3 regions of the Mycoplana sp. BE70 genome follow, and region 3 is predicted to be linked to each of the others. Evidence: predicted binding sites of a transcription regulator. Region 3 holds the regulator's gene; each other region holds the start of a gene.
What was found. The regulator LexA, encoded in region 3, represses DNA repair genes until DNA is damaged. The targets are predictions, from matches to a motif close to TGTTCNNNNTGTGTTCNG.
Positions count from the first base shown of each region.

Region 1: J2Y48_RS21470 (DNA polymerase IV) is a predicted target of LexA. The motif match lies at 2,032-2,049, and genes of this name have one in related genera.
Region 2: J2Y48_RS12615 (sel1 repeat family protein) is a predicted target of LexA. The motif match lies at 1,944-1,961, and genes of this name have one in related genera.

Region 1 is NZ_JAVDTM010000013.1:113,135-116,407, reverse strand. It holds gene J2Y48_RS21475 (L,D-transpeptidase family protein) at 1-627, opposite strand, end outside; gene J2Y48_RS21470 (DNA polymerase IV) at 742-2,028, opposite strand; gene J2Y48_RS21465 (hypothetical protein) at 2,181-2,819, opposite strand; gene J2Y48_RS21460 (DUF3572 domain-containing protein) at 2,837-3,133, opposite strand.
Region 2 is NZ_JAVDTM010000006.1:98,266-101,538, forward strand. It holds gene J2Y48_RS12595 (YnfA family protein) at 1-247, opposite strand, end outside; gene J2Y48_RS12600 (hypothetical protein) at 326-505, opposite strand; gene J2Y48_RS12605 (hypothetical protein) at 531-698, opposite strand; gene J2Y48_RS12610 (glutathione S-transferase N-terminal domain-containing protein) at 895-1,596, shown strand; gene J2Y48_RS12615 (sel1 repeat family protein) at 2,152-2,421, shown strand; gene J2Y48_RS12620 (pyridoxal phosphate-dependent aminotransferase) at 2,515-3,273, opposite strand, start outside.
Region 3 is NZ_JAVDTM010000009.1:147,026-150,298, reverse strand. It holds gene J2Y48_RS17750 (ComEC/Rec2 family competence protein) at 1-841, shown strand, start outside; gene lexA (transcriptional repressor LexA) at 822-1,532, opposite strand; gene J2Y48_RS17740 (YMGG-like glycine zipper-containing protein) at 1,742-1,999, opposite strand; gene J2Y48_RS17735 (AI-2E family transporter) at 2,272-3,273, opposite strand, start outside.

The DNA of each region.
Region 1 (3,273 bases), on a different contig from region 3:
GAGGATGCGCACCGGTTCCGCCGGCGGTGTGCGCGCGATGCTTTCGGTGGTGGTGGGCTCGTCGATGGCGATCGGAACGGCGTCGGTCGAGGTCTCAGGTATTGCTGTTCGCAGCGTCACACCCGACAGCAGCGCCGTGTCGGAGGAATGGTGTGCTGAACTGAGCAGGGCCAGGGCCGGATGCTCGATCGGCCGGGGTTCGACCTCGCGGCCCGCAACCAGAACATGGCCGCCGAGGCGAGTCATCCTGAAGAGCTCCCTTGCGAACTTGCCGGGTATGCGGACACAGCCATGAGAGGCGGGGTAATCGGGTACATGATCCGACGCATGCAAGGCGATGCCCGACCAGGTCAGCCGCTGCATGAAAGGCATCGGCGCCTCGTCATAGATGTTGGAGTAGTGCATCGGTTTCTTCTCCAGAATCGAGAAGATGCCCGTCGGCGTGGTAAATCCGGGCATGCCGCTGGAGATGCTCGTGCTCGCCACCATCCTGTCGCCGTCGTAGACCTTCAGCGTCTGCTGGTCCCTCGAAACGATGACCTGCAGTGGCCCTTCGATCGCTGCGGCGAGCGCGGTGGTGGCTGTCAGGGCGAGGATTCCGATCCCGGTGGCGAGGCGCAAAAGCATGAGTCCCGTCCCTTACGCGATACTGGGGATATGCCGAGGCTACCGCCTCACCTTTAAGGAAGCCTATATGATTGCCGATTGTCGCCGCCGCGCAAGCAAAACTGCCGCGTATCGTTACCGGCGGTCCTTGCCGAAGGTGTAACCCGTTTCGACGCTCGTCTTGCCGAACTTGTCGCGCAAGGAGTTCATCGCCGCCTCGGCGGCGGCGCGCCGGCTGGCGGCCGGGTCGACGAGATCGGGCGGGTCGGCGCGCTGCGGATCGCAGAGGTCGGTGACGCCGATGCCGATCAGGCGAAACTTGGTGCCGTCGACTTCCTTCTTCAGCAATTCCATGCCGATGCGGAAGATCCGGTCGGCGAGCATCGTCGGGTCTTCGAGCTTGCGGTTGCGCGTGCGGCTCTTGAAGTCGGCGGTCTTGAGTTTCAGGACGACCGTGTGACCGGCGATGTCGGCCTTGCGCAGGCGGACCGCCACCTGTTCGCTCAGTCGGCGCAGGTGTGTGACGAGATCGTCCTGGGCGGAGATGTCGTCGAAGAAGGTCGTTTCAGAAGAGACGCTCTTGGCCGCATCGTTCAGGTGGACCTCCCGGTCGTCCTGCCCGCGCGAGAGGTGGTAGAGCCGCTTGCCCATGATACCGTAGCGTCGCATCAACTCGTTTTCCTCGATCGTCTGGAGTTGACCGATCTCGCGGATGCCGTCGCGCTCGAGCGTCTCGGCGAACGCCTTGCCGACACCCCAGATCAGGCGAACGGATTTCGCTCGCAGGAACTCGATCGCCTCGGCCCGGCCGATGACGGAGAAGCCGCGCGGCTTCTGCAGGTCGGAGGCGACCTTGGCGAGGAACTTGCAGTAGGACAGACCAATCGAGATCGTGATGCCGATCTCGCGTTCCACCCGCTGGGCGAAGCGGGCGAGCACGCGGGCCGGCGGATCGTGGTGCAGCCGCTCGGTGCCCTTGAGTTCGAGAAAGGCCTCGTCGATCGATAACGGCTGCACGAGTGGCGTCAGTTCCTGCATCAGCGTCCTGACCTCGCGGCCGACACGAACATACTTCTCCATGTCCGGCTTGATCACGACCGCCTGCGGGCAGGCTTCCAGCGCCTTGAACATCGGCATCGCCGACCGAACGCCGTGGATGCGGGCGACGTAGCAGGCGGTGGAGACGACACCGCGTTTTCCGCCGCCGATGATCACCGGCTTGTCGACAAGCTCGGGATTGTCCCGCTTCTCGATCGAGGCATAGAAGGCATCGCAATCGATGTGGGCGAGCGTCAGGGCGTAGAGCTCGTCATGATAAACGAGGCGGGGGCTGCCGCACTTTTGGCAACGGCGTTGCGTTGGCGGCTGCCCGGCGAGGCAATCGCGACAAAAACCAGGATGATGCGTCTCTGCTTGCTGCATGTCGAGAACAAAGGTTGAACGGCCGCAGATTAGCTTCCAGGTTGATGAGTCTCAAGAGCCGCGTTTGAACCCAGCAGCATTGCATGAGATTGGAGGAGGGCAGTCGTGGCTATTTCCGAGCGCGTGCTCGGCGGCGCGGCCCGGCACTCGCATCACCCGCCTGCCGGTTTTGCGAAGTGGCTGCGGATCAGCCGCGCGGCGTGGCTCCAGTCGGTCGCGCGCAGGACGTTCGCGCCCGGGTCGGGTGCCATCGCGCGGAACGCCTCGTTGGCCATCAACCGCACGAGCAGCGCCTCGGGGGCGCTTTGCTGGACGGACAGATGATTGAAGTGGATGTCGTCGATGAATGCGAGCGGCAGGGTTCGGGCGCCGTGCAGGGCGTGGACGACGGGGCCTTTCGCCTCCTCCGTCGCCACCATGGGAAAGGCGAGGCCGATACGGTCGAGCAGGCGCCGGCGCGCCGCGACATGGCGGGGCGGCATGGCGGTCAGGAACACGACGTCGGCATCGCGGCCAAGGGCCAGAACCGTTTCGACGGCAAGGGCGGCCGGCATCTGCCAGGCTTCTTGCGTGGCGAAAAAATCCTCCTGCAGCGCATCGACGACCGCATCGAGGGCGGCCTCGCCGGTTGCGCTGTCGATGATGTTGCCGTGCAGCCGGAAGGAGCGTGGCAGCAGGTCGTGGCCGTGGCTCCGCAGGAAGGCGCCGAACGGCGAAAGGTATTCGAGCACGACCTCATCGATATCGCAGACGAGCAGCGGCCTGTCGCCAAGGCGAATGTGGTCGAGCATGACGGGGTCCCTGGCCATCACCAGCCGCTGTCGTGGCCGCCACCGCTGAGGCTGGCGTGTGCGCGCACCACTTGCTCCGGTTTCGTTCCGGTCGCCTCGCAGAAAGCCATCAATGTCGGCTCGTGGCCCATGAGAAAGTCGACAAGCCCGGCAAGGAAACCGCGGTTGGTTGCCGCGGCGCGCACGTCCGAGGGGTCGACACCGGTCAAGGCCAGGAAGCGGGACAAAAGTTCCGGTTCAGCGGCCAGCCAGGCGAGGACTGCGATCGCCGTCGATTCGGCGGCCTGGGCCGATGTATCTTTTTGGCTTTGCATGGCAATTTCCCGGAAAAGTTACCTTTTGGTCAACCAAATGCCGCTATCTTCGCAAGGATTGTGCTGGGTGAATTCGGCATTGCGGCAACTTATATCTCTCTCGGGGGCGTTGCAAAGCTGGAGTGAGGGGCAAGGACGTG
Region 2 (3,273 bases), on a different contig from region 3:
GGGAGACGCCTTCCGCAGCCCAGAGCCACATGAGGGACGCCGTGATATAGATCCCGCCGTAGGCGGCGTAGGCGCGGCCGGCCGCGCTCGAATCGATCAGCGTCAGCAGCCAGGCGAAGGCCGCGAGCGATACCATGCCGGGGATAAGCCAGAGCGACGATTTCTCCAGCCGCAACCAGGCCCAGAAGGAAAAGCAGCCGGCGATTTCCGCAAGGGCGGCGGCGCCGTAGATCAGAATGGATTTCATGCGGGCTCCGGTCGAAGGAGCCCATGGCATAGCGCAAAACTCGAGAAACGGAAATTGACGGTCAAACGTCGGGCAGGTTCAGCTCATCGCCTGTCGCTGCAGCGTGACGAACAGCACGAGCCCGGCGCCCTGCTTGCCGGCGCCGAGGCTGCCGTTGTGGGCCGCGTAGGTCACGGCCGCGAGCGGCGCGACCATCAGTGCGGTGAGAACGAGGATGCGCAGGCTGACGGCGAGGCTGGCGAAAAGCGCGATCGGCATGGCGGGCGTCCTTGCTGCGGCCAGGTTAGAGGGCGCGATGGCAAATGGTCGGGATCGAGCAGGCGCTCGCAGTGCCGTACCGCTTGTTCTGGTCGTGGCGGCGCGCATCGGTTTCGACGGCGGCAGCGACCGAGATCGCAAAAACGGTCATCAGAAGCGTTATGATCGTCAGTCGGCGGGCCAGGATTTCCATTATTCGTCCCTAAGATTGTCTTTCCGTTGTGCCTTTCTCGCATGGCGCGACTGAATGCGTCCTGAGAGGGCGGTTCATCTGGCGTTCAGAAAGCGATGAGCGATGTCGAGGAAAGGATGGCTGGTTTGGCCGACGGCGCGCCTTGAAGCCGGGCGCGGTCGTGGCTAACTCATTGTGACATCGAATGGAGAACCGGATGACCAGACCAATCGAGCTTTACTACTGGCCGACCCCGAACGGCTTCAAGATCACCATCATGCTGGAGGAACTGGGCGTTCCCTACGAGGTGAAGTACGTCAACATCGGCAAGGGGGAGCAGTTCGCGCCCGACTTCCTGAAGATCGCGCCCAACAACCGCATGCCGGCGATCGTCGATCCCGACGGGCCGGGCGGCGAGCCGATCTCGGTGTTCGAATCCGGTGCCATCCTGCAGTATCTCGGCCGCAAGTACGGAAAATTCTATCCGACCGAGGAGCGGGCCCGCGTGCAGGTGGAGGAATGGCTGTTCTGGCAGATGGGCGGACTTGGCCCGATGGCCGGACAGGCGCACCATTTCCGCCAGTATGCGCCCGAGAAGATCGAGTACGGCATCAACCGCTACACCAACGAGGTCAACCGTCTCTACGGCGTGATGAACAAGCGGTTGGCGGAACACGAGTACCTCGCCGGCGACTACTCGATCGCCGACATGGCCTGCATCGGCTGGGTGCGTCCCTACGAGAACCAGGGCCAGAAGCTGGAGGACTTCCCGCACCTGAAACGCTGGTTCGAGGCCGTTCTCGCCCGTCCCGCGGTGCAGCGCGGCATCGAGGTCGGCAAGGAGGAACGGGAGCGCCAGGCGAGCCTCGCCGACGACAAGGAAGCGCAGAAGATCCTGTTCGGCCAGCGGGCGAGGTAAGGGCGCCGCGTCGCCAGACCCCGTGATGCCGGACCTCGATCCGGCATCACGTCGCGCATCCTTGCGCGAGAGAAGCACCTTTCGCGCCGCAGAAGCGGCGCGGCTGGACACCGGCTCAAGGCCGGTGTGACGAGAAGATGGACAGGCCGACTGGCGACGCGCCGTTGTGGGTTTTGCGCCGTCTGCCTGAGGGCGGAACAACCACTTTTCGCTCGGTCGAAACTTCGCGACCGTTTTCCGTGGTTAGCGAATGGTTGAAATCGCAAGTTGAAGAATGCGTAAATTTTGAAGCAAATCCGCGGCATTCCAGCGGATGCGATGCTTAACGAAAACCCAAGTTTACCAACTGTTTGAACTTTGTTCGTCTCAAATTAATCATGCATTTTAAGCGCCTATTGAAAGGGCGCTGGCATAGTGGAGCCATAAGACGAGCACGGGAAACAACCGGCCGGAAAAACCTTCGGGGAGCACATGCCGCAGAAGACGGTAGGCCCTCGAAAGGCTTGAAAAACAGGGCGATACAAGAAGAAGACAACAGGACAGGGACAAACGACAATGGCACGCTACGATATCCAGAACGCCGAAATGGCCGCCATGATGGGCGGCGACACCCGCGCCGACACGTTCTGCGACATGGGGCTGATGTACGCAACGGGTCGCGGCTGCAACGTCGACCTGATCGCGGCCCACAAGTGGCTAAACATCGCCGCCATCAGGGGTTGTGATCGGGCTGCCGAGCTGCGGGCCGACCTCGCCGCGACGATGACCAAGACCGATCTGGCGCTGGCGCTTCGCGCCGCCCGCGACTGGATGACGACGCACTGATATCAAGGGGCAATCAGGCCGGTAGGCAGTAGGAAAATCAACCTACAAGAACCTTGCAATAGGCATCGCTGTCCAACAACGATACCCTGCTGCCTACCGATTGCTCCCCACCGTCCGCAAGACCTTCGGCAGGACGTCTTCCAGCAGAGCCATCTCCGCCTCCGGGCCGACGCTGACGCGGATGCAGCGGTTCAGCGGCGCGACACCGGGCATGCGAATAAAGACGCCGTGCTCCATCAGTCCGTCGACGAGCGCGCGGGCATGCGCGCCGTTGCGACCGCAGTCGATCGCGACGAAATTCGTGGCGGAGGGCAGGGGGCGCAGGCCGTTCTGCGTGGCTAGTCCCGCGATCCGGTCTCGCGCGGCGGCGATGCGGCCGAGGACGTCGCGCAGATAGGTCTGATCGGCGAGCGCGGCGAGCGCCGCCGCCGTCGAAATCCGCGGCATGCCGAAATGGTTGCGGATCTTGTCGAACGCTTGGGCGTTGCCGATCGTGCCGATCGCATACCCCACGCGCGCCCCTGCCAGCCCATAGGCCTTGGAAAACGTCCGCATCCGCAGCACGTTCGGCTGGCCGATCAGCGCTTCGATCGCCGGCGTCGATCCGGCCGGCGCCGTCTCGCAATAGGCTTCGTCGAGGATCAGTAGGCTGCGCTCCGGCAGCGCCCGGGCGAAGGCGACGACGCTGTCGGCGTCCCACCAGCTTCCCATCGGATTGTCCGGATTGGCAAAATAGACGAGCGGCGCGTCCTCGCGCTTGGCCGCCGCGAGCAGTCCGTCGAGATCTTCCCGGTCGTTGACGTAGGGAACGGTGACGAGCCGCCCGCCGTAGCCGTTGACATGGTAGTTGAA
Region 3 (3,273 bases):
CGCTCATTGCTGCAGGTGGCGGGTTCATCTGCCTGCTTCGCACCCGTCTCGCGCTCATCGGCCTTCTACCACTCGTCTTCGGTGTGGCCATTGTGGCCGTCCGTCCATCGGATGCGCCGCCCGAGCTTCTCGTATCGGAGGACGGCCGGCTGGTGGCGCTCGTCACGCGGGGGAGGCCGCCACGAATCGGTCGAAACCGCCCGATTTCATCTACGATCAATGGCGTCGCGCCCTTCGCATCGAAAGCCATCGTTCGCCATTGTACCTGACCGATGAAGATGCCGCGCAACGGGCGCCCGCGGTCGGAGGTGCCGCGGGTATCGATCGCGCGCAGGACTCTGCGGACCGAGCAGCACCAGTAGCGAGCCTGGATGCGCGACAGCGCAGGAGCGCGGAACGGGAGCTTGACCCTGCTGCGATGGCGCGTGCGCGCGATGACATGCGTACAGCGTTCGCCACAGCCGCCAACGAAAAGCGATTCGTCTGCCGCCGCAGGGCGTGGTGCGCCGGTGCTGCGCCGGCCGGTTGGCGTGTCCTCGCGGTCGAGGACCCGGCCTTTCTCGGAACGGCCTGCGACAGTGCCGATCTCGTGGTCGTGCCACGAGACCTTCGAATGGAAACCTGCCGTTCCGGGGCCCAACTCGTTTCGGCGCGCAGCCTGCGCCGCACCGGCGCCCTTGAAATAACGCCGCAGACATTCGATCCGACTGGCCGCGCAAGTTACAGCGTCCGCAACGCGGTCACGACACTTCACCGCCCCTGGAGCCGGCACCGCCTGTACGACTGGCGGACAAACACATATCTCGACCTAGAAGACGCGGTCAGTGATAACGGCGGATGAGGCCGACCAGTTTGCCTTGAATCTTCACTCGGTCGGGGCCGAAGATGCGGGTCTCGTAGGCGGGATTGGCGGCTTCCAAGGCGATGGAGGCGCCCTTGCGGCGGAAGCGCTTCAGCGTCGCCTCCTCGTCGTCGACGAGAGCCACGACGATCTCTCCCGGGTTGGCGGAGTTGGTGTTGCGGATGATGACGGTATCTCCGTCGAGGATCCCGGCCTCGATCATCGAGTCGCCCTTGACTTCAAGCGCATAATGCTCGCCAGCGCCGAGCATCTCCATGGGAACCGCGATGTCATGGGTGTTGTTCTGGATAGCCGAGATCGGCACGCCGGCGGCGATGCGCCCCATGACCGGAACCGAAGCCGACCCGTCCGCGGCCGCGGGCTTGGCCGGGGAGGGCGCCGTCGCCGGCTTGCCAAGGCTTCCTTCGATGACGGACGGGGAAAAGCCGCGCCGCGCCTTCAGGCTCGGCGAATAGGCCTCGGGCAGCTTGATCACCTCGAGCGCGCGTGCCCGATTGGGCAGCCGGCGGATAAAGCCGCGCTCCTCGAGGGCTGTGATCAACCGGTGAATGCCCGACTTCGAGGCGAGATCGAGCGCATCCTTCATCTCGTCGAATGACGGCGGAATGCCGGTCTCCTTCATCCGCTCGTGGATGAACAGGAGCAGTTCCTGTTGTTTGCGGGTCAGCATGGCTCGTCACCCAGAATCGTGAAACAAATCCAGAACAGACACTATCTGTTCCATATGTGTTCCGCAAGGGGGCAAATTTCAATCAAGGGTGCAGGCGCTCGTTCGAGATTTCCAACCGTGATCCCGGCGGGAACTTCCATTATTCGGGAAAAGACCTCGTGAAGGACAAGGTCTTTTCCAGTTCAACAGCGACAGGGCCGGTGAGGCTGTTATGGGCACGCGGCGACGTAGCGGCGGCCGTAACGGTCGCGGTAGTAGCAACGACCAGGCTGTCCGGCCACATGGCCGATGACGGCGCCGGAAACACCGCCGATGGCGGCTCCGACGGCGGCGCCGCGGACGTCATTGGTGATGGCGCCGCCGATCACGGCGCCGGTGGCTGCGCCGATGCCGGCGCCCCTCTCGGTTGGCGTGCAGCCGACCGCTGCGAGCCCGGCCAGAACGAGCACTAGGGAAATCTTGGTCATGTCCATTCCTTCCTCTCTCGTTGATTTTCTTGCCTGTCGTAGTCTTGTCCATCCGAACGAACGGTCAAGTGTAATCCGGTTTTTCGGCCAGGTACAACCGCTCGTGGCGCGGCGGCCCAGGCAGGCTATTGGTGCTGTCTCTTCTCAACCGGCGGCCGGCAAGTACGGGGCAAAAAGCCCGCTTTTCCGATTTTGTGCTGACACTACGATTGTTGATCGGCGTTATAGTTCCCGCGGTGAGCTAGTATCCGCTGCCATTCCGGTCAGGCGGCTCAAGTCCTGTCGCGGCGGTCCAAAGCGGCAACAGCTTCATCATTCACGGTACTGGACAGGAGCACGGCGATCCAGCGGGTCGCCGGCACCTGTGCTGCGTATTCGATGAGGCAAATCAGGATGGGAACGCCAATGAAGGCACCCGGAAGACCCCACATGAAACTCCAAAAGAACACGGAGAAAATCACGGCGAACGGTGAAATCGCGAGCGAAGCACCGGTCAGCCGTGGCTCCAGGTAGCTGCCGATGACAAATTGGATAAGGTTCAGTCCGACGAAGACGAACACTGCGGATTGCCACGAATCGAACTGGGCAATCGCAAACATGGTGGGGAAGACCGTCGCCACGAATGGCCCGAGGAAAGGAATGTAATTGAGGGCGAACGCGATCGCTCCCCAGGCCGCAGCCAACTCAAGACCAACGAACCGGGCGAATATCCAAACGACCAACCCCGTCAGGATACTGGCAAACGTACGCACGGCCATGAAGCGTCGAAGCTTGGCACCGATCCTTCTGTTCGCCGCCAGAATCCGCGCACCGTGCGGTTGGACGCTCGGCAACAGCAGGCGTCGCTTGACGTCCTCCACTTCCAGAAGGCCGAGCATGACGGATATGAAGATCACCAGCGTGAAACCGGCGAAACTGTTCATGCGTCCGGCGACCCCTTGCAGCAATCCGACGAGCGCGCCGACGTTGAACCGCTCTGCCAACGGGCCGGCGACCGCCACACCATGCTCTTCCAGCCATTGGGCCCAATCAAGGTAGATCGTCTGAAAACGGCCGGCGTTGAGGAACAGCCAATGCCCGAGGACACCCAGCCCCCAGGCAATCGATGACCCCACGGAGACCACTGCGATGATCGTCACGGTCAGCGCTATGAGCAGCGCAAGCAGCCGCGGCATCACCGTCTGGAGGGCGGCCTGGACCGGCCATATCAACGCGATGACCAGCATGGAAAACGCGAACGGAACGAAGACCGATTGTGCGGCGTGCAGCAGCGC